Regions from separate parts of the Paenibacillus sp. FSL H3-0457 genome, predicted to be linked through region 3. Evidence: riboswitches for the same ligand, from Rfam matches in the RefSeq annotation. Region 3 holds a riboswitch; each other region holds the start of a gene.

Evidence for each region. Region 3 has a riboswitch for cyclic di-AMP ahead of MHH25_RS07450 (hypothetical protein). Riboswitches for the same ligand answer to the same signal wherever they lie in the genome.
Region 1: another riboswitch for cyclic di-AMP. It lies ahead of MHH25_RS00530 (C40 family peptidase); the one in region 3 lies ahead of MHH25_RS07450 (hypothetical protein).
Region 2: another riboswitch for cyclic di-AMP. It lies ahead of MHH25_RS17550 (3D domain-containing protein); the one in region 3 lies ahead of MHH25_RS07450 (hypothetical protein).

What each region holds. Positions count from the first base shown of each region.
Region 1 covers NZ_CP150283.1:108,376-116,147, reverse strand. The annotation lists gene MHH25_RS00550 (PBP1A family penicillin-binding protein) at 1-2,057, shown strand, start outside; gene MHH25_RS00545 (YwhD family protein) at 2,256-2,759, opposite strand; gene MHH25_RS00540 (M1 family metallopeptidase) at 2,861-4,852, shown strand; gene MHH25_RS00535 (hypothetical protein) at 4,863-5,714, shown strand; cyclic di-AMP (ydaO/yuaA leader) riboswitch at 5,960-6,097, shown strand; gene MHH25_RS00530 (C40 family peptidase) at 6,137-6,571, shown strand; gene MHH25_RS00525 (GNAT family protein) at 6,927-7,421, shown strand; gene MHH25_RS00520 (cytochrome c) at 7,572-7,772, shown strand, end outside.
Region 2 covers NZ_CP150283.1:3,966,211-3,973,982, forward strand. The annotation lists gene MHH25_RS17530 (DUF350 domain-containing protein) at 1-236, opposite strand, end outside; gene MHH25_RS17535 (PspA/IM30 family protein) at 332-1,003, opposite strand; gene MHH25_RS17540 (hypothetical protein) at 1,115-1,456, opposite strand; gene MHH25_RS17545 (polysaccharide deacetylase family protein) at 1,610-2,401, shown strand; gene MHH25_RS17550 (3D domain-containing protein) at 2,509-3,183, opposite strand; cyclic di-AMP (ydaO/yuaA leader) riboswitch at 3,186-3,381, opposite strand; gene MHH25_RS17555 (amino acid ABC transporter ATP-binding protein) at 3,600-4,322, opposite strand; gene MHH25_RS17560 (ABC transporter substrate-binding protein/permease) at 4,309-5,772, opposite strand; gene MHH25_RS17565 (M20 family metallopeptidase) at 5,956-7,131, shown strand; gene MHH25_RS17570 (alpha-glycosidase) at 7,442-7,772, shown strand, end outside.
Region 3 covers NZ_CP150283.1:1,690,801-1,698,572, reverse strand. The annotation lists gene MHH25_RS07480 (thiol-disulfide oxidoreductase DCC family protein) at 1-400, opposite strand, end outside; gene MHH25_RS07475 (hypothetical protein) at 588-866, opposite strand; gene MHH25_RS07470 (zinc ribbon domain-containing protein) at 966-1,211, opposite strand; gene MHH25_RS07465 (organic hydroperoxide resistance protein) at 1,422-1,841, opposite strand; gene MHH25_RS07460 (Nramp family divalent metal transporter) at 2,242-3,537, shown strand; gene MHH25_RS07455 (HAD family hydrolase) at 3,643-4,326, opposite strand; gene MHH25_RS07450 (hypothetical protein) at 4,454-4,852, opposite strand; cyclic di-AMP (ydaO/yuaA leader) riboswitch at 4,968-5,143, opposite strand; gene MHH25_RS07445 (glutathione peroxidase) at 5,515-5,994, shown strand; tRNA gene MHH25_RS07440 (tRNA-Leu) at 6,142-6,224, opposite strand; gene MHH25_RS07435 (urease accessory UreF family protein) at 6,669-7,370, shown strand; gene MHH25_RS07430 (hypothetical protein) at 7,637-7,772, shown strand, end outside.

The DNA of each region.
Region 1 (7,772 bases), 1.6 Mb from region 3:
CCCGCAAACGCGGGTTCCGTGTACGTAAATTGTTTAAAAACCTGTCTCTGCTCGCCGTGCTCGCCATACTTGCTACCGCTGCAGGATTGGTCTATCTATACGCAACCAGCCTTCCCCTAGCAGACTCTGATCGGAATTCCAGATTACTGGACAGTCAGGGTGAAGTCATCGCTACCTTCTCCGCAGGTGGCAAAGACTCTGTACCCGTTCAACTGGAGGATATCGCTCCAGATTTGGTCCATGCCACTTTGGCTGTAGAGGACCGCAAATTCTATAATCACTACGGGTTCGACGTGCAAGGGATGGGACGGGCTGTGCTCGTTAACCTCGAACATATGCAGATGTCGCAAGGTGCAAGTACATTGACTCAACAGCTGGCGCGTAACCTGTATCTATCTCATGAGAAAACATGGACTCGCAAAGCCAAGGAAGCCATGTACACGGCACAATTGGAGATGAAATACAGCAAGGATGAAATTTTGCAGATGTATCTGAACGAAATCTATTATGGGCATGGTGCGTACGGAATCGAAGCGGCTTCGCGGATGTATTTTGGCAAATCAGCCAAACAGCTGGATCTCGCAGAGAGTGCCATGCTAGCAGGAATCCCGAAAGGACCTACCTACTATTCACCCTATAACCATATGAAGAATGCTAAAGACCGACAGAAGATTGTGCTGAATGCCATGGCTGATATCGGCAAGATCACCCAGGCCGAAGCGGATAAGGCCTATGAGAAAATGCTTTCGTTCAAACCGGAGAGCGAGCGTAAAACGGTGGAAAGTGCCCCGTATTTCCGTGACTATATCCGGAATCTGGCCATCAAAGAGCTGGGAATCAGTGAAGCGATGCTGGATCATGGGGGATTGAACATCTACACCACCCTGGATCTGCGTGTACAAAAAGCAGCGGAAGACGCCATAGCGAAGGGTATGGATGCCAAAAGTGAGCTGGAAACGGCTCTGGTGTCCATCGACCCTCGGACGGGTTACATCAAAGCCATGGTAGGCGGCAAGAATTACCGCACCAATCAGATTAACCATGTATTGGCGACTACGCGCCAACCGGGTTCGGCGTTTAAACCGATTATGTATCTGGCAGCCCTTGAGTCCAAGCAGCTTACCAGTGCATCCATATTTAACAGTGAACCTACCCTTTTTCACTATGACAATGACCGCAAAACCTATAAACCCGGCAACTTTGGAGACAAGTATCTGGGTGAGATTGATCTAAGACAGGCGATCGCCGCTTCAGACAATATCTATGCGGTGAACACCATTATGCAGATCGGTCCTGAGCAGGTTGTGAGTATGGCAAAAAACCTCGGCATTACAAGCAACCTGAGTGCCGTACCTTCTCTTGCACTGGGAACGTCACCTGTCAGCCCGCTGGAGATGGCTTCGGCCTTTTCCGTCATTGCTGCTGGTGGACAACGGACGCCACCTGTAGCCATTCTGCAAGTGACGGATGCCGCAGGACGTGTGCTCTATGAATCGCCTCAGACAAAGGCTGAGACCGTTGTGGAACCTGCTGCTGCTTATGTACTGACTCGTTTAATGGAAAGTGTCTTCGAAAATGGAGGAACGGGCAACCGGGTGTCTAAGGCGATCAAACGTCCGGTAGCGGGAAAAACGGGAACAACCAACACGGATGCCTGGCTGGTTGGGTTCACACCTGAGCTCTCCACCGCGGTATGGGTTGGGTACGATCAAGGCAAAGCCATCTCAACTTCGGATGGCCGCCGGGCAGCGCCGATCTTTGCCCAGTTCACAGAACAGGCACTTGCGAGCGTACCACCCAAAATCTTCACCGTGCCCGATCATGTCGTAAGTGTCTATATTGACCCGGAATCCGGCAAGCTGGCAGGCAACGGTTGTGAAGAGAAACGGCTGGAAGTTTTCATTGATGGTACTGAACCGACAGAGGTATGCCATGGCACGACGGATGATTCGGATTCTGGAGAAGATGAGAAGACCCGTCAGGTACAGAATCAACAAGGTATTCAGGAAGAGAAACATTCCTGGTGGGGAGATTTCAAACGTTGGTGGGTAGAATGACGCAAATGCGCAATGACTTAGTTGCGTCACCTATAACCCCTGGTTATATTGAACAATTGGAAATTCACTTCGGATGAAAACTCATAATTATTCAGATCGATGAATAGGATTAAAGCACAAGCAAAAGACCCCCTACCGAACTTTCCGGTCAAGGGGCCTTTTGCTTTTTTTCTTTTATACTGTGTTGAAAGATCTGCCTTAGGCGAGTGCTTCCTTCAATACATCTGGAGAAGCATTCCACCAGTCTTCGTTGTGTGAGATCAGCAGTGTCTTAAGTGCAGCTCGAGCTTCAGGTCCAAGCTCATCCAACATGAAGCGACGCTTCAAGGCATAATCCATGCGATTCACATGTTCGGCCAGCAGTTTCCATCCACGTCTTGCTTCCGTATCAATCCACATCTCACATGCCGTTGCTCCACCATAGAGTTGGCCTTCCTCCGTGCGATCGACAGCTACCCACACCAGCCATACCTGGCGTCCGTTGGGCACATCTTCACGATTGGTAGAGAACTTGATATTGCGTTCCACTTTGCTCTTCGCATGCATCGCACCGATATCGATTTTGGCTTCGCCATTATCAATAATGACCGGGGAAAGGTTATTCAGCTCAATGGAGCCTGCACCGAAGCCTTTATGCTTGCTTTTTGCACTAACGATATTCAAGGCAATCTGTTTTTTGCCGTTTTGCTCATTTTGGTCCATGTTTATAACCTCCAAGGGTTGATACAAATATTTTAACTAATAATTGCCCCATTGCAAACATATACATGCTGTAGATGCTTGTCAACGGGAGGTATTTAACGATGATTCCACGACGCGCCAAGAGCTGGCTCACTGCATCCCTGGCCCTGTGTGTACTTGCCGGAGGGATATGGATCACTCTGGGTTATAATCGCTCAACTCATTCCGAATTGCCAGTACTCGCCCCCGAATCGGGCAAGCCTAAGGCAATAGCCCCAACGCCAGCACCTCCAGAAAGTGTACAGACCCCTACTGCCGAAGTGTACAGCAACCGTGTTGTGGAATATCACATGGATGTAAAACTGGTCGAAGGGAATGTACTGGAAGGGACTCAGACGATTACCTGGACACATCCAGGTAAAAAAACCGTCAGCGAGCTTTACTTTCATATGTATCCCAACGCCTTCTCTTCTGCTGACACCACCTTTATGAAGGAATCCGGTGGAAAGCTTCGGGGTGATGTCATGCCTACCAATGGCTACGGCTCTATGAACATTACCGAAATGAAAACGGAGGACGGGCTCTCTCTGCTACACCGGATGCAGTATGTGCAACCAGATGACGGAAATATCAAGGACACCACCCTCATTAAAGTACGCTTGCCCAAACCCGTCAAAGGCGGGGAAAGCATCACGCTCCACACCCGATTTGAAGTGAATCTGCCGAAGATTTTTGCCCGGATGGGAACTGCTGATCATTTTGTCATGGCAGGTCAATGGTTTCCCAAATTAAGTGCCTATGAACCTGTGGGCAGACGTGGACGAACAACGGAAGGCTGGAATCTGCACCAGTACCATGGCAATTCAGAGTTTTACGCTGACTTCGGTATATATAGTGTGCGTATTCGGGTGCCTGAAACATACAAAGTAGCTGCTACTGGATTTCCGACGCAGCAAGCCGTGGTGAAGAATGGAGAAAAGGTCTATCAATTTTACGCCGATGATGTGCATGACTTCGCATGGGCAGCTTCACCGGATTTTGTCTACGCCGAGGAACCCTTCTCTGCACCCAATGTGCCTGGTGTACGAATCAAGTTATATCTGGACCCTGCTCATCAGGATCTGAAAGAACGTTACTTCTACGCCGCGAAGGCCGCTCTAGCCAATTATAGCAAATGGTTTGGCCCATATCCTTACGCTACCTTATCCATCGTAGTTCCACCCAAAGCGGGGAACGGCGCTGGAGGTATGGAATACCCTACGCTAGTTACGGCCTTTGGAGCCGATGACACTACGCCAGGTTATGACCTGGAACGTACCGTAGTCCACGAGATCGGACACCAGTACTTCTACGGCATGGTTGCCAGCAACGAATTCGAGGAAGCCTGGCTGGATGAGGGGTTCACCTCTTATGCAGAAGACAAACTAATGGAGCAGGAATACGGATTGATTCCGAATCTGCCGGTACAATCGGGACTGATTACGTCTCCTTCATCCTTAACACAAGAATCCTGGAAGTTTGATTCACAGAATGAGTATGCAGCCAATGTCTATACACGTGGCAAGCTTGTATTGCTTGGTATCGAACATCAAGTCGGTACCAAAAAGATGGAACGTATTCTCTCTACCTATGTGAAGAAGTACCGTTTCAAACATCCCACTTCGGCTGATTTTCAGAAAATTGTGGAACAAGTGACCCGCACTTCCTGGTCTGATTATTTTGACCAATATGTCTATGGTAACGGGATGGCTGACTTTGCTGTAGAGAAGATTCGTGTTACGCCCGTACAGAAAGACGGTCAAACATTGTACGAGTCATCCGTGACAATTGCAAAAAAAGGCAGTGATTACAGCGCCGTTCCTGTTCGCATTGCTTTTGAAGACGGACATATCCTCACCAAGCAATGGAATGGCAAAGAAGATCGCATCACGTATAAATTAACTCACACATCCCCCGTATCCTGGGCCATGACCGATCCCCTGTACTCGATCGTGCTGGAGAACCGCCATATGAACAATTTCCTGAAATCCGGACTGGATGAGCGGGCGAAGTCCCGCTGGAGCATGAGTGTAACCAAACTAATAGAAGCCATATTCGGAGGTCTGTCATGGTGAGGTGGAAACGGTGAAAGCGAAAATACGTGAAGGCTGGTTTCTCGTCCGTCAGCATATGTTCATTGCCGCACTCTTATTTCTCTATCAACTCATTTGGGGATATTTCTTCTATCGAATGGTACAATCGGCGGTCATCCCACTACTCCTTCGCTATCCAGATGCTGATGCCGGTGAGCTGAGTACTCTTTTGTTCAAAATGGAAAGTCAACTTAACCTGTCTACCCATCCGGAGGTTCATCGTTATCTATGGATTCTCGGGGGCATGCTGCTGGTTCGCATGTTGATCAGCCCCCTCATTCAGGCAGGACTGCTCTACTCACTTCAGCACTTTAATTCTACAGAAGAGCGCATTCCGTTTGTCCGCGGAATCAAAAATCTGTGGAAACCGATGCTGCTGCTCCACACCATACGTACATTATTGATACTTCTGCCCGCCTACTGGCTCATACCGAAGCTCTACTCGATTCTCATGGACGGATTTCATTCCCTTCAATTACTGTTGCCTGGTATACCTTATGTTGCTGCCTGGGTTGTATATGGTTGGATCATCCACCATGTCATACTCTACATGCAGTTCGGTGTTTCGGCACCAGAAGGAGAAGGCGGGGCTCACGGTACCCTCAAAGCCCTCTGGATTGCACTGCGTCATCTCATCGCTGTAATCGGCATTGCATTACTGCTGGGCGGAGTACACCTGCTCGTCTTTGGGGCATTCACTACAGCCTCATGGTTATTAACGGGACTGACCGGACTTATACTACAACAGACGTATCCACTTGCCAGATGTCTATTGAGTCTGTGGAAAATATGCAGCCATTTCCGATTATGGCAGTCCAAAATATCCAAAGGTGAGAGCAGATAGTTTAAAAATTGTTACCATCACATGTTAAACTCATGGCCTAATATGTACTTATAAATAGGCAAACCTCAACCTTTCCCCGTCAAAGGTCGAGGTTTTTTTTGCTAAATTTGTTGCTAAACGTTGCCAAAGCCGTACTCCTCTGTTACAATAATCGCAGTGAGTTTTTAGTAACAACTTTGTAATCTTTACATTCATATTTGTAACTACTTAAAATTAAATCGTCATTTCTTGATTTCGCAGGTGCATAACTAGCATAGCCAAATTCCTGGCACCTGGGAAGCGGGGGAACCAGTTATGGGTGAATTGATCTTGCTACAGAGGGATCATAGGGGACCTTCAACCGAATCCTTAAGCTAACCTCGCAGGCATTGGAAGGGGAATATCTCTTGTTCAAGAAGAAATTAACCGCAGCTGTACTTAGCATCACATTCGCTTTATCGCTTGGTGCAGGTAGCGCATTCGCAGATTCAAAGATGGACACAGTAATTGATTCAGCAATGGGAACTACATACAAAAGTGGGGGAACAACGCTCAACGGCTTTGACTGCTCCGGATTTACACGGTATGTATTCGACAAGTTGGGTATTGATTTGGCACGCCAATCCAGTTCCCAATTCGACATGGGCGATTCCGTATCCCGCATGGAAATGAGAGCTGGCGATCTGGTGTTCTTTAATACAACAGGTAAAGGCGTATCTCATGTAGGAATCTTTGTAGGGGATGGAAAGTTCGCACACTCCTCTTCTTCCAAAGGTGTTACGATCAGTGCATTGAGTGAAAACTATTGGGCCAATCGTTATGTTGGCGCAAAACGGATTATGAGCACGGACGCATATGAATCACTGGCCCTTGACTAGGGACAAGCTGAGCAACATGATGCTGTAACCATTAACCATACTGGAACGAAGCAAGAAGCATAACAGAACCGCCCGGTACATTCTCCGCAGGAATGTATCCGGCGGTTTTTTTGTGCTTCAATCCTTATTCATGTTGCAAGTTATACTCGGGGCATATCCTGCGACATCAACAGGTTCATTTTGCGTTCGTTCGTCCGTGCCCTTATGATGTTTTTACCCATCCCGTTATAATATAAACGAAATTACCGGAACTTTTGTTTCATTTTTTTTCTTGGGAAGGAAGACTTGCTAAATGAACATCACTTTTGTAGAGTGGACAAAGAGTTCTGTTTCAAGGAAAGGAGCATGCAGGTGTATGAAGGAAACCCCTGTGACGTTTCACGTTGTACCCATGCGAGAAGAACATGCGGAGCTTATCTGCAGTTGGCAGTATGATCCGCCTTACAATATCTACAGCTGGCTCCCCTGGGAGCAGATGAAAGCTCTGGAAGTGGAATTCGGAGATGCACAGCTGCGGCAGGAGCAATATGCGATCGTCCTGGATCAGAACGATCGTATATGTGGGTTTGCTCAATACTTCCCACTTCAAGGGGTAACCCGGATTGGCCTTGGCATGCATCCAAAGCTGTGTGGTCAGGGTCAAGGGACAGCTTTTGTCTCTGCCATTGTACAGGAAGCTATTCGCCGAAATCCCACGAATGAGATTGATCTGGAAGTACTCACTTGGAATGCTCGTGCCATTCAAGTCTATCTGAAGAGTGGATTTGTCACCCAGGATACATACGAACGACAGACCCCAAGCGGCTTGAAGCCCTTTCACTGTATGGTTTATGAAGGGCCTCGCGGTTAGAATCCATTGCAAAACAACCAAATTTGCCCCTTGTTATGTGATTAGTTCAAAAAATTCCCACAAAATGCTATGATGTCAGTACAGGTTCCGTTATAATGATATGGATAGTTTCAGGTTAGATGATCTTTCATTCTGGAGGGGACATAAGGGATGCACAAATGGATCATGAGCGGAGTATTTTTTGCAGCATGCGCTTTAGCTATTGTTTTAATGTTTACGCTTCCAGGGAAAGAAGAAGTGGCTGAAGAAGCCAAGCCAACCATGCCGGAAGTCACATTGGATGCCGGACAAGCTGAAGCACTGGTCAAAGCCAATTGTATCTCCTGTCACGGGGATCAGCTTCAAGGTGGC
Region 2 (7,772 bases), 2.3 Mb from region 3:
ACAACGGAGACCAGCAGTGCTTCTCCCAGGTGACCGGCCGTAGAAATGGACGTAGCGAGTACATACCCTTGTGCAAATAATTTCATAACCATACGTGTAGTAACGGCCATATTGCCAGCCTTAACTTCAGCAAAATCCTTATATTTCGTGAACAGTGAATCAACATACATCAGGACAAACAGCAAAACCGAACCAGATCCGGTCCAGACCAGCATCGCCAAAATGTTCAAATCCATTTACACAGCCCCCACTTATCAACATGAACCGCATTTAAAAGCGAAGGAGAAATACTCTTCTCCTCCGCTGGTTAACCTTGCTGACAACCAAGGTATTAGTTCTTATTATCGTACTGTTTCATCAATGCTGCGAGTTCGTCTTCAACAGCCTGATCTTTACCCAACTTCTCGAACTCTTCATCCAAAGATTTTCCTTTGGAAGACATTTCGTTACTTGCTTCAGCCTGTGCTTCCATCTGCATCATTTTCTCTTCCATACGCTTCATACCAGCACTTGCAGTATCAGAGCCAAACCCATTCAACGCTTTGTTGATTTCCGTTTGGGCTTTTGCTGCATTGTAACGGGCTACCAGTGTTTCACGTTTGTTCTTCATTTGAGTCAACTGCTTACGCATTTCGTCAAGCTTGCCACGCAGGTTATCTGCAGAAGCCTTGTTTTGGTCATAGCTGGTTTTGTACTCAGCCATCTTCTCTTCAGCAGCCTTTTTCTCTTCCAGGGCACGTCGAGCCAGATCCAGATTCTGAGCACGTGCCGCCGTATGCGCCTGCTCTTCACGTTTCTTCACAAGAGCTTCCTGCTCTTCGAATAACTGCTTGAATTTCTTCTCAATGGCGATCTGTTGAGCTACTGCTTTCTCCGCATCTTCCAGATCCTCTTGCATGTCACGGATATATTGGTCCGTCATCTTGATTGGATCTTCCGCCTTGTCAATAATGGCGTTGATGTTAGACATGGTTAGATCACGCAAACGTTTGAAAATGGACATTATGTTATTCCTCCTAGTCGATATTACATCGTATATAAACATACATACGTAACAATCTACAACTCGTTTCAATTTTAGCAAATAAAATCAAAACATTGAATGGTTCTTATGTCAGGAAGATCGTTTATCTTTGTTCAGATGATCCTCCATCAACCTCTCTGCAGTCTGCACGATTTCGTCGATCTGCATCCGCGTGATGGAATCAAAATGGATACCCATGATCACCGTAACGGTTACTTTCAGCTGCAAGGCAGCCTTTCGGGCAAGCCGCTCACACAGCTCTTGTTCTTTATGCCCAGGAATATGTACTGTCGTCCCGCTTACGCGCTCATGATCCACGTAGAACGTGGCTACGGCGCCAATATGCGCCTTTCCTCCGGTAACGAGAAAAACCTTATCTTCTCCTGCTTCAATCACCTGTAAACGTATGGATTTCAAATCATATGTACTCATACCCATCCACCTATCCTTTTCTATATGTTATATATGGAGGAATTATGGCTGTCATGAGCTAAATCGGCAATGAAACTTCTCACACTGCGCATATTTTATGGAGCCCCCGGGCATACCAAGGAGAACGTCATTTTGGAAAAGGAGGCCGTTATTATGCGCGTACGCCTCATTATGCTAATGGTTATCGTTATTTTTCTCGGAGGATATCATGCTCCAGTTTCATCGCGGGATGTTTCAAGCCCGCCAAGTGAATCCGTATCAGGTTTGGATTCTGCGGAAGAAGAACAACTGACATTGGGACAATTACGTCAAAAATATGCCGATACGTTTAAAACCAATGGTCCTTCAACCAAGAAGGTTGCACTGACTTTTGATGATGTACCTGATCCACGGTTTACTCCACAAGTACTGGATGTATTGAAGAAGTACAATGTCAGAGCTACATTCTTCATCGTGGGTAGTCGTGCTGAGAAACATCCGGATCTGGTGAAACGCATTGTTAAGGAAGGGCATATGGTTGGTAATCACAGCTACAATCATCCTGAATTCAGTAAGCTGTCGATGAATGCCTTTCGCAAACAAATTTTACATACCGGGGATATTATTCAACGTTTGGCGGGTTATACGCCCAAGATGATTCGGCCACCTTATGGAGACATTAATGAAGAACAGCTGAGATGGGCTGCCAAACAACACTATAGCATTGTGAACTGGAACGTAGACTCCCTGGACTGGAAAGGCCTTTCAAAGGAACAGGTGAAAGATAACATCCTGTCTGCCGTGAAACCTGGCTCCATCGTTCTGCAACATGCTGGAGGCGGTGTAGGGTCAAACCTGAACGGCACGATTAAGGCTTTGCCTGAAATTATTGAGGAACTACGTAATCGGGGATATGAACTGGTCACCTTGGACGAAATGCTGGGATTGCCAAAGGCCAAAGATTAGGATGACCGTGATAACAAATAATGAGAATATTAAAAGGGTGCTGTTCAATCGCGAATTAGCGACTGGCAGACACCCTGTTTGAATTCATTTTAAATGTTATTTTCTCTCTACTTCAGAATGTACAGCTCGATATCCTGAAATCCAAATGTGCTTACGGACTGTTTGCTACCCGGGATGAAGATATCAATCCGGTGACCCTTGATTGCACCGCCCACATCACGTGCTGTGGCTACAAAAGCTTGTTTTGGCAATCCTGGATGGCTGTGACCAGTTACCAGTACTTTGGTTCCGAGTGGAATTACACTTGGATCAACTGCAATTGTGCCCAGTTCAAGGTCATTTCCGAAATAATCGACTGCACCCCATCCTCCATTTTCAGACGGATCTGCAGAGTATGCCGTTGCTTTTACGTTCACAGCTTTGCTGTAATCGAATGTCTTACCCCAGGCTTGAACCACTTTGTTATCTGCGTTAACGTCCAAACTTGCTGTGGTAACCGTTTTGGCTGGGGTCTTGCTCTCCGTTGCCGCAGCGGCTGCAACATTGTTTGCCTTACCGGGAATCGTAATTTTCAAACCACCATAAATGTTGTAAGCCGAAATGTCGTTGTTTGCTTTAACCAACGTGTTGAGTGCTACTCCATATTGTTTTGATAAGGTGTAGAAGGTATCCCCTTCTTTGGCCACATGAACTGAATCGGCGTGAGCCGGAACGGCTTGAATGAGCATTGCTGTTGTCATTAATGCTACTGCTGTTTTGGCTATACGTTTCTTGTTAATCATGGTCTTCCTCCCTCATTATGCCTGCGAAGTTAGTTGTCGGATTCGGATGAGGAGCCACCCTATAGGTTCTTCGTTACATTTGAAACGTTATGTACCCCTAATTCACCCCAAGCAGTGTGCTGTAGATCTTCCCCCTGCACAATCTGCATCGTTACATCCCCCGCACTCCCTGTCCGGAAGTTTCGGCAGAGTTCAATATATCACAATTTTGTAACCTGAACTTGTAGTAATTCTTACCAAATGGTTTTTAGCATGTAAGCATTTGTAAGAATACTGGTTAATTCAGAAAATTTTGTTGACCCGATTCCTTTATATTTGGTAACAGAATAGTTACTTTTCCGAATGCTTACGCGATTATTATCCATAAAAAATAGCGTTACCGACTCGAAGTCAGTAACGCTATTTAATCACATCGTTTAGAGTACTTTGGCAAGAAAATCACGTGTACGTGAATTTTTTGGAGCTCCAAACACCTCATCAGGTGTTCCCTCTTCCACAATAACCCCGCCATCCATGAACAGGATTCGGTCTCCCACTTCACGTGCAAAACCCATCTCATGGGTTACGATGACCATTGTCATCCCGCCTTCTGCAAGACGTTTCATGACATCCAACACTTCACCGACCATTTCGGGGTCCAGTGCCGACGTAGGCTCGTCAAACAGCATCACATGCGGCTGCATGGCCAATGCTCTAGCAATGGCGATCCGCTGCTTCTGTCCACCAGACAGCTGATTCGGGAATGTATCTTTTTTATCGTACAAGCCCACGGTGTTAAGCAGATCAGCGGCGATTTTCTCCGCTTCCTGAGTGGATTGTTTCTTCACTTTAATTGGAGCAATCGTAATGTTTTGCTCTACCGTTTTGTGTGGGAACAGGTTGAAGTGCTGGAACACCATGCCCATTTTCTCACGAGTTGCGTTAATGTTATGCTTGGGGTCCGTGATTGACACGCCTTCAAAATCAATCTCTCCTGAGGTAGGCTGTTCCAGCAGATTCAGACAACGCAAGAAAGTACTTTTACCTGAACCGGAAGGACCGATGACCACGACAACCTCACCTTTGCCAATCGTCACGTTAATGCCCTTAAGCACATCGTTATTTCCATAAGATTTGTGTAATTGTCTAACGTCTATCACTTGCACTCAACTTCCTTTCCAGTCGTCCCAGCAGCTTGGACAAAATGAACGTCATTACAAAGTAGATGGCTGCTGCAATCAAAAATGGACTCAAGCCTTGGTACGTAATGTTCTTGACTACACTTGCCTGATACATAATATCCACCATACCGATAACTGAGATAATGGAGGATTCTTTGATGATAGTTATGAATTCATTACCGATCGCTGGTAATACAGCTTTGAAGGCTTGTGGCAATATGATATAACGCATCGCGGCGCCTCTTCCCATACCTAATGAACGCGCTGCCTCCAACTGACCACGATCCACACCTTGGATACCTGCACGGAAAATCTCCGCCAGATAGGCACCACTATTGATTGAAAGTGTAATGATACCTGCCTGAAGTGCAGTGAAGTTAATGCCAAAGCTCAGGGAAAAACCATAGTAAATAATCATCAACTGTACCAACATCGGTGTGCCACGGATCACTTCAACGTAAGCCGTACCGATCCAGCGCAAGATTGCAGCGTCATGCAAACGGAACAAACAGATGATCAATCCAATAATTACCCCGAAGATAACCCCAAGTGCAGACAACAGAAGTGTGTATCCTACACCTGTAGCATAGAAACTTTTGTACTCCCAGAATACTTGGAAAATATTTTGTGATTTGTTCGCTTTATCCGCCATCAAGAGGCTGGCGTCCGTCACCATCTGATTGATTTTATCTTCACTTTTCAGTCGCTCCAGTGTTCCATTTACTGCAGCTAGCAGCTCGGTATTACCTTTACGAATCCCGATTGCCGCTTCTGCTTGCTCTTCGTCTGGAACAGCAGCAGCAAGCCCAATGATATCGTCCAGATAACCTGCAGCAACGGTATCTTCAACGATTGCCGCGTCAATGCGTTTTGTTTGCAGTTGAAGCACGATATCCGAGATTTTATCCAGCGCAGTAAGCTTCGCTCCTGGAATACTCTGTCCGATCGTTTCCTGAATGGAGCCTTTCTGCACGCCAATCTTCGCATTTTCAAGTTCTGCCATGTTTGGATATTTGTCTTTATCCACATTGCGAACCATAATCACTTGTTTTGATTTATAATAAGTGTCGGAAAAATCGATACTTTTCTTCCGTTCATCCGTCGGCGTCATACCTGAAACCACCAGATCAACACGCCCGCTCTGCAATGAAGGCAGAAGACCGTCGAAGCCCATATCCTCAATCACAAGCTCAGCGCCAAGATCTTTGGCAATCTCTTTGGCGATCTCAATATCGAAGCCAACGATTTCATCTTTGCCATTAATCACTTTATGGAATTCATATGGTGCAAAATCGGCACTTGTACCGAGCACCAGCTTTTTACTGCTTGAATTATCTGTAGTTCCACTTGCAAGTGCCACAGGAACGGCAGTCGTCAGCAGAATAACAAAGGTCAACAGCATCATGGTGTAACGACTTATTAATTTCAACCTTTTTCTCTCCCCTTACAATACTTTGTATGCTTCTCATGTTGATGACTGAGTCATTATAAAGTACAATGCATGATTATGCAATGCATTTTGACATTACAAATCTTGACTTGTTTCTGAAAAAATGAAGCAAACATGATATAATCAATGAATTATTTTCATTTTTGCATAAGGAGTTTACTAATGACAGCTAACAAATCACAAATTCTGACGGTTATTGATCAATATGCTTCCCGTTTTAAAGCCATTTCATCATATATCGGTGCCAACCCCGAACTGGGAAATGAAGAGTATCTCGCTTCTGCCCGTTTGAAAGAAGAACTGCTCTTCCACGGTTTCACTGTAGAGGCTCCAATCCTAAGTCTGGAGACAGCCTTTATCGGAACCTATTCAGCCGCCAAACCCGGCCCTACCATTGCTTTATTGTGCGAATATGACGCCTTGCCGGAGATCGGTCACGCTTGTGGTCACCATCTGATCTGTATGATGAGTCTTGGGGCCGCTGTTGGGCTAAAATCTATTCTGGATGAAGTAGGTGGAACCATTAAAGTGTTTGGTACCCCCGCTGAAGAGACACGTGGTGCCAAAGTTCCGATGGCTGAAGCAGGTTTGTTCGATGACTGTGACGTCGCTCTCATGGCGCATCCATATTATGCCTACGAAAAGTCAGGCAGCTCGCTGGCTATTGATGCTGTGCAATTTGAATTCCATGGCCGATCTTCACATGCTGCTGCAAGTCCGCACGAAGGCATTAATGCTCTTGATGCCGTCATTCAAACGTTCAACGGAATCAATGCATTCCGGCAACAAGTGAAAAGCACCGTTCGGATTCATGGTGTGATCAACAACGGAGGTCAGGCAGCCAATATCATTCCTGACTATGCTTCTGCGCAATTTTATGTACGGGCAGCAACTCGTAAAGAACTGAATATCCTCACAGAACGTGTGATTCAGATCGCTGAAGGTTCTGCTCTCCAGACAGGATGCAAGCTGGTGACATCCAACTATGAAACGTCCTATGACGAGATGGTTACCAATGAAGCATTCTCAGCTGCGTTTAGTCAAAATCTGATGGAACTTGGGATCCCGCAAGAAGAGATTGTGAGTGGTAATGATCACGGCTCTATGGACATCGGTAACGTTTCCCTGAAATGTCCTGCAATTCATCCCTACATTCGTGTTGTAGACGAGGTGCATACACTGCACTCCATAGCCTTCCGTGACCTTGCACTTCAGGAGCGTGCGCTGGATGGCATGATTCTGGGAGCCAAGGCACTTGCAACAACAGCCTATGACGTACTGAGCCAGCCAGAGCTGCTTCAAACCATCCGCACGGAGTTCGAGCAAGCTATTCGCTAAAATTTACTTTCAACATGTTATATAGGGGTGCCCTGAACAATCTTGAATTCCAAGTTGTTCAGGGCACCCTTTTTTCTAAATTAGCTGTAAGTATATTCAGCACAAAGCTGGAAATGCTGTGAAAGAAACCTTTGAAAACGATGAAAATAATACATTTTATTACAGTAAATGTGATTCGTTTGCTGGCTAACTTGGTTAATTATAACTATAAGTGCGTGTTCAAAAGACCGGTTTTCAGTACCGAGAAGATGGGATGAAGCGGTCTTTTGAACAACCTCTATAACTCATCCTATATTCAGGAGGTGCTGTCATGCTGCTCGAAGCCATGTATCATGTTCCTCGTGACAAATGGGCTTATGCTTATAATTCGTCTACCATACATCTGCGCGTACGAACCAAACGTAATGATGTGCACTACGTGACTGCACTGACCGGAGATAAGTACGATTGGAACGGAACATACAAGGAAATTCAATTGGAGAAGGCTGCTTCTGATAACATGTTTGATTATTGGGAGGCTGCCGTCAAGCCACAATTCAAACGTCTCACTTATATATTTCGGATAACTGCCGGTTCAGAAGATGTTTTTCTTGCGGATAACGGAATTCATTATGAGACCCCCTATCCAACTGGAGGATATT
Region 3 (7,772 bases):
CCGGTGTAGGCAACATACACGCTTCATCCTTGCCAAACCAGCGATAACGGTTGCGAGCAACCCAGTTATAGACTGCATTACGAATAAATTTAGGTATGATGATGAACACATATAACAACGGATAAGGAAACTTTAGACCCTTAGCCAATCGCAGTGCGGCGGTTGAACGTGTATAGTATTTTCCATTTTCAATCAGAACAAAGGTGTCCATACTGTCTGTCGACAAATTTCCCTTCGCCAGCAGTTCCTTGGCTACATCCGATTGAAGCGATGCAAAATGATATTTTCCTTCCGGGTCACGCTTGATAATCCATTTGGTTAAGCCCTGGCAGAAGTGACAGACACCATCCACCAGTACGATCGGATGTCCCTGATGCACATCTGTTTGATTTGCTGTCATATTGGCTGCCTCCTATTGTTGCGGTTAGAGTAACTTACCCAATCTGGGCCATCTTGTTCACTAATTCTAAATTTATTTCTAGAGGTAGTTCAAAAAGAATGAACACCGCTCTTTTTGAACACGCATTAATGGGAAATAAAAGAAAAAGAGCGCAGGCATTGTGCCCACGCTCGTATCTGTCCGACAATTACTCCGTAACTGCCTTTTCCATCCATTGGTCATCGATCATCTGTTGATGCAGGTCACTTGCCCACTGGTCCATACATTTGCAAATGAAATCTTTGCGACATACTGGACAAGGGGTTTTCTGCAGACGGCTGATATTGGTCATCTTCCATTCCGGGGAACGGGTGTAGAATACACGGCATTTTGTACCGTCTACCAAATTCATTTTGAATTCATACAATCCGTCTTCCTTGTTACCATAAGCTAATTCTAAATCTGCAATACGCGGTCTATAAGACATGGATATCACCTGTTTAATTCAAATTTGGTTCATGCAATGACACTACTCAGTACTAAGTTATATTAAAGAAAATTCAGATCAATGTCAACTCGCGCATGTCTACCCGCCAAACAAAATATCCAGAATCGTCCCTACCTGCCCCTGTTTTTTCCCTTTCAAGACATCCGGATCAAATACTTCAACATACCCGCAGGAAGCACAAGCCACGAACAAGTAGTGATTATGCTGTATATCAAACATCTTGCTCAGGCCTGCTCCTGACATGGAAACTTCCTTAATGTTACAATCCGTGCCCCTGCATTTTGTACACACAAATCGCCGCTCGATCATCTCTTCAATACTCATCTTCGTTCCCCCTTTATGGAATGTGTAGCATGAAGTGAGAGTGCAATTATGTAAAATAGTACGCGATCTGGCATCTAATCTCCTGCATCATGTCCTTATATGATAATCAACACAAAACCCTGCCGATTGCCAGCAGGGCTTTGTAGTCGAACATCAGGTATCTGGGATAACCTGCTCTATATGTTCCCTTTACTTACCAGGAGTCAAATCTTAAACTACGTTTAATACAACATCAATGTTGCCGCGTGTTGCTTTGGAATATGGACAGAAATCATGCGCCTTGCGGGCCAGTTCCTCTGCTTGACTGTGATCTACACCAGGCATGCTAACGTCCAGACGAACAGACAGCTGAAAACCGTCATCCGCAGGGTCTTTACCAATGGATACGTTACTTGTAACGACCACATCCTCCAATTTCACACCTGCTTTGCGTGCTACATTGGCAAGGGCACTTTCATAACATGCTCCATATCCAGCGGCAAAAAGTTGCTCAGGGTTAGTACCTTCACCACCGGAGCCACCAAGCTCTTTTGGCATTTTCAGATCATGCTTAAGCACGCCATCCGAAGAAGTCACCGAACCTGTACGTCCACCTTTAACTGTCGCTACTGCTGTATATAAAGCTTCCATTCAGAATCTCTCCCTTATCCATATAGTTTTTTACTGCCTTCCTTTCAATTTAAACTTCTGGCTCATTTTGAAACGCAATTTTGTATCTTTATCAGCTTTTACAACTTTATTATTTTCATGCATTTCAATGCCATGGCTGTATTTTCCCTAAGGTTGGGTAATATACGAAGGGGCATATTCAAGCTACAACCGAAATTTTGTGCTGATACATAAAAGTTGCACTAGACAAAAATAATTGAAGGAGTACAATGTAACAATAAACATAAAAATTTAGATATATCGTGAGTGGTTTGTACCGCATCAATATCTCCAAATCAATAATTCAAAGTCAGGTGATTATCGTATGAGTAAAAAAAATCCGTTCAACGCTCCTTCAAGAGAATCATTGTCTACTGCGGGCATGACCCCTTCCCTTGGAGAAGCACATAGTTCCATGAAAGTTCCGCAGAATGCTGCATGGTGGAAGAAATTCCTCGCCTTTGTAGGCCCAGGATACCTTGTTGCCGTAGGTTACATGGACCCGGGGAACTGGGCAACAGATATCGCAGGCGGCTCGCAGTTCGGGTATACCTTGTTATCCGTTATCCTGTTATCGAACCTGATGGCCGTTGTCCTTCAGTCGCTGGCTGGCAAGCTCGGTATCGTCACTGGACGGGATCTGGCTCAAGCCTGTCGTGAACGATTCAGCATGCCTGTTGTTATGATGTTATGGATTCTGTGTGAGCTTGCCATTGCAGCTACTGATCTGGCTGAAGTCATTGGTTCTGCCATCGCATTAAAACTGTTATTTAACATCCCCATGTTATACGGCGTTATCATCACCGCAGTTGATGTACTCCTGATTCTTGTTCTGCAAAACAAAGGCTTCCGCGCTTTGGAAACTCTCGTCATTGTGCTGATGGCAACCATCGCCCTCTGCTTCGGGATTGATCTGTTTCTGGCAAAACCGGATATGGGCGGTGTTCTCCATGGTTTTGTACCAAATGTTGAGATTCTGCAAAACCCGGCCATGCTCTATATTGCCATTGGTATTATCGGAGCAACCGTGATGCCGCATAATCTGTACCTGCATTCTTCCATTGTGCAAACCCGTCAGATCGAACAGACACCACAGGGTAAAAAAGAAGCCATTCGGTACTCGACCATGGATTCTACAATCGCGTTGACACTGGCCCTGTTCATCAATGCGGCCATCCTGATTGTATCTGCTGCTGTATTCCACAGTGCTGGTATGACGCAGGTTGCTGAGATCGCTGATGCCTATCATCTGCTGACACCTCTATTGGGTACTACGGTTGCAAGTATTCTGTTCGGTGTGGCGCTGTTAGCATCAGGTCAGAACTCTACCCTTACAGGTACACTCGCTGGGCAGATCGTTATGGAAGGTTTCCTGAATATTCGAATTCCAGCATGGCTGCGCAGACTGGTCACACGTCTGATCGCCATCATCCCGGCGGTAATTGTGACAGCCATTGCAGGAGAACATGGCACAGAAGAACTGCTCATTTTGAGCCAGGTCGTGCTGTCGCTTCAATTGCCCTTTGCTGTAATTCCCCTGGTGATGTTCACAAGTGATAAAAAAAGCATGGGTGCATTCGCCAACAAATTGTGGCTCAAAATCATCTCATGGGTCATTGCCGCGATTATCGTTGTGCTGAATGTATATCTGATCATTCAGACGATCCGGTTGTTCTAATCTCATTTTAATTGGCTAAATACTAAAAAGGCTGATCAACTCCGGTATGCTATACCCAAGTTGATCAGCCTTTATTGTTGCAATCCAATAAACAACCATCTGAATCTAATCCTGATTTGGCATCAGTAACGGCAGGAGTTGATCCAATGAATCAACAGTCCAATCCGCACGTTTGTCATCCGATAGCTCTGGCTGGAATCTTCCGTAACCCTGCATAATTCGAATCGTACGCATGCCCAGCTTCCGAGCAGGTATAATGTCGTTATCGATCCGATCGCCGATCATGACGGCTTCCTCCGGTTCACAACCGGCCTGCTTCAAGGCCACAGCGTATAACTCAGGGTCTGGCTTGGACACTCCTTCTTCAGCCGAACATGCCAGAACATCAACATACTTCCGCAAGCCATAGCTTTCCAGTCTCTCTTCCGTTCCAGGACTCTGATTGGCTATAATGCCAATACGATAATACCGTGACAATTGCTGAAGAACGGAATCCGCTGAAGGAAAAGGACGTTCAAGATCTTTTTGAAACTTCAGCTTGTCCTGAATCTGTTTCTGGTGTCCCTCGTCTTCAACGAATGTGCGAATTGCCACTCTCATAGGCCATTCCTCATATTTTCGGTAACAGCTCGCGAACAGTTCGCGTACCGCCTCAATTGTCACCGGATACCCCAAAGCACAAGCTTCACGGACAAACTGTCCGATAATATCATCAACCGGCTCCCATTCATCCACCAGTGTATCTCCAACATCAAAAAACAACCATTTCAATCCACCTACATCCGGCATGCCAATTCCTCCTTGTAAGCATAAAAAAGAAGACTCACCATCATGCATGAGTCTCCTCAAACTTCCGTTTATCGATACATTCAATTATAACAGGCACCTTACACCTGAGCAATCAGAAGCTATGGCATTAACCATTGAGGAGAAAGCCAACTTCCCCATTGAGCGAATATACAATCCGGTCTGCGCCCATGCCCCGATAGATGCCCTTAGGATGACTCTGCTCCGTAATGACGCACAGGGATTTCGATGTCCATGAACGGCAGATCTGTAAATAACGACAGGTCAGATTCAGGCTGTTCTCGAAAATAAACACGTTGCCTACGCTGCCCTGCGGCAAAAACCATTTTTGAGCTGCAGCCGTATTCATGCGAATAACATGTTCTACTCCGATTCTACGGAGTCTGCGCTCTTCCCCTGCACTGTTGGTTAGAACGGCAAACGGCATTTTTTTGTACATCAGCAATTTGATAAATTTGCGTCCTGCTTCATTTGGAGCAGTCACTAAGATCATCTCAGTATCCATCATTCGTTCCTCCCTTGGCGTGAAAAGACAACAAAAAAGAAGCGTGGGGGACCAAGGCCTCCCGAACGCTTCTTAAATAACCCATGGCGAAAACACCATGAACCAGCGTACGGCTTGTTGCCTCTCCCTTTAACGCTTACGAGGTTAGCTGACGGATTCGGGCGCGAGAGTCGCCCTATTTCCGGCTGTCACCGGAAAATTCACCCCATGAATGCCCACTGTCCTGGACAGCGCATTCCGTTGGTTCCCCCGTTTCCCATTCATTAATGAATGGAAACTCAGCGATTAAAACATCGTTCGTATATCTTAAGGTAAGATCGAGCGATATTATCGTTTGTTTCGTTTTTCAAGTACAATTTAGTTTAAATTGAAATTACGTTATGAATCATACACCCCCGCCATGACGGTGTAAAGTCCTTACAGATCACCGAATCGGCAGATTTTTGCCAATACTCGTTCATAATAACGCTTACAATAAGGTTATACTCTATCCATCTCTTCAAGGCTATCTAATTCTCACTCTGGCGTAAATCACTTCGCAATTCATTCACGTATTCTGCACAACTTGCCTGTTTTGATTCTTTTAACACCATATTAGTTTTGCAATATTTAATTGTAACCAATATAATAGAAGATATAAGAGTAAATAAATGGAGGCGATTTAGATGACAGTCTACGATTACAAAGTGAATACCCTTCGCGGTCAAGAAGTTGAAATGTCCGACTACCGTGACAAAGTGCTCCTGATTGTGAATACGGCAAGCTCATGCGGCCTTACCCCTCAATTCAAAGGTCTGCAAGAATTGCAAGACAAGTTTCAAGATGCTCCATTTGAAGTGCTTGGTTTCCCAAGCAACCAGTTTGCACAGGAAAAAGGATCTTCCGACGATATTGCCGAGTTCTGTCAGATGAATTATGGCGTGAGTTTCCCCATGTTTGAGAAAATTGATGTGAACGGCTCAAGCGCTCACCCTCTTTTCCAACACCTTAGCACAGAAGCTCCTGGCCTGCTCGGCTCCAAAGCAATCAAATGGAATTTCACCAAATTCCTCGTGGATCAGAACGGACAGGTCATTAAACGTTATGCTCCCAAAACAACACCGGACAAGATTGAAGAAGATATCAAGAATTTGCTGCAAAAATAATACACAGGCCACCCGTAGCCGGAAGGTAGAGCAACATTCCTCCGGTAATGGATGGCCTTTTTTCAACCCAGATGTCATACTGTTCGAAAAAGACAAAAAAAAGAAGCTTCCCATTAATAGAAAGCTTCTTTTTAATCGTTCATATGATGCGGTCGAGAGGACTCGAACCTCCACGGGCATACGCCCACTACCCCCTCAAGATAGCGTGTCTGCCATTCCACCACGACCGCATGTCGTAAATAATCGGCAACAGAATTGATTATACCGGGTTCAGAACTAAAAGTAAAGTATTTTTTAATACTTCTTTTTCAGCTAGGCATTTTCATCAAAAATCGCATAATCTCGTCATCTTTACCCATGAACTGCATATGATTAGATTTGATCCCCTCTCTTTAGGTAAGAGCCGATCTTGTTGGTTCATTTATATATAGTCCTTCCTTATATATAGTCCTCCCTGCACTTCGCAAAATAAATAACACAATAAGTTATATAAAATAACACAAATATTAAATCCCAGATTTAATCCATTAAATTTCACGGATACTATTGACAAAAAGCGGACATTCATGGGATGATAACTATCATATAATTCGGATTTCTAAACACAAAGCAAACAAAAAGGAACATAAATGTTACTTTAAGTGACGTTTAACGAACACAGGAGGCGAATGATTGTGAACCGTGGGAATAAGCTGCTCGATTATGTCAAACTGCTTGATTCCTCTATTCAGGTTGGAGGGTTCACCCATTCCTTCGGCATGGATATCCATATCAGGGAGGGTACCATTCGTAATGCTGAAGATCTCGAATCATTCATGCGTTGTCAGTTGCATCCGAGCATCGTTCGTCTTGAAGGTATGGCCATCAAAGGCATCTATACCGCAGCAGATCACAAGGATACATGGCGGATAGCTCTAATCGACAAGCTCGTCCATGTTCAGCGAACCCCTGGAGATCTCAGAGAACAAGCTGCCGCCATGGGTAAACGATTGATCAGACTCGCACGCGCTCTGCACCCCTGGATTGAATTCAGCCAGCTCGAACAGATCTTTGCCAAATACGATTCGGTTGGCTGCCTCTCCACTGTTCATGCCTGGATTAACCACCACCTCGACATCCCGGTCGAAGAGGCGGTCCTTGGTTACCTGCATTCAGCCATGAATGCCTGCATAACCGAAGCCTCCAAAGTCATTCCCCTGAACAACGATACAACCAAGGATCTGATGGTCCGCCTGGCCACAGATCTGGAGAATGAATGGAAGACCGTCAGCGCCTCGGCTGCGGATGGACTGGCACAGCCAACCTCGATGTCCATGAAATCGTTTTTCCCCAGTTTCCATATGCTCGGAGCTGGACTTCATGCCTACAGGGCCTAATCCTCTTCCTCCTCATGCCTGCTCCCCTTCATTCAAAAAAACTAAAAAACACGCGGCAACCTCCTTGCCGACGTGTTTTTTGTCATTTTATTTGTTTTATTTACGTATTTACGCCATTTATAATCACAAAATACACTTTTTTCCGTCTTTTTTAATTGTTAGATGACGAATTTACGTATATAATAAAACATACAGCTCGCATTTCTATATATTCTACATGAAGAAAGGGCGGCTGAATACTACATTCTAACCAGGGGTGAACCCTTTTGAACAAGAAAAAACCAGTTACTCCGTTCGGATGGGCCATCAAACGACGGCTAACCGAACTTCAAGTGGACCAGAAGACCTTTTGTGAACAGCATGGCATCCCACCCTATCGTTTATCCAATCTCATTCACGGCA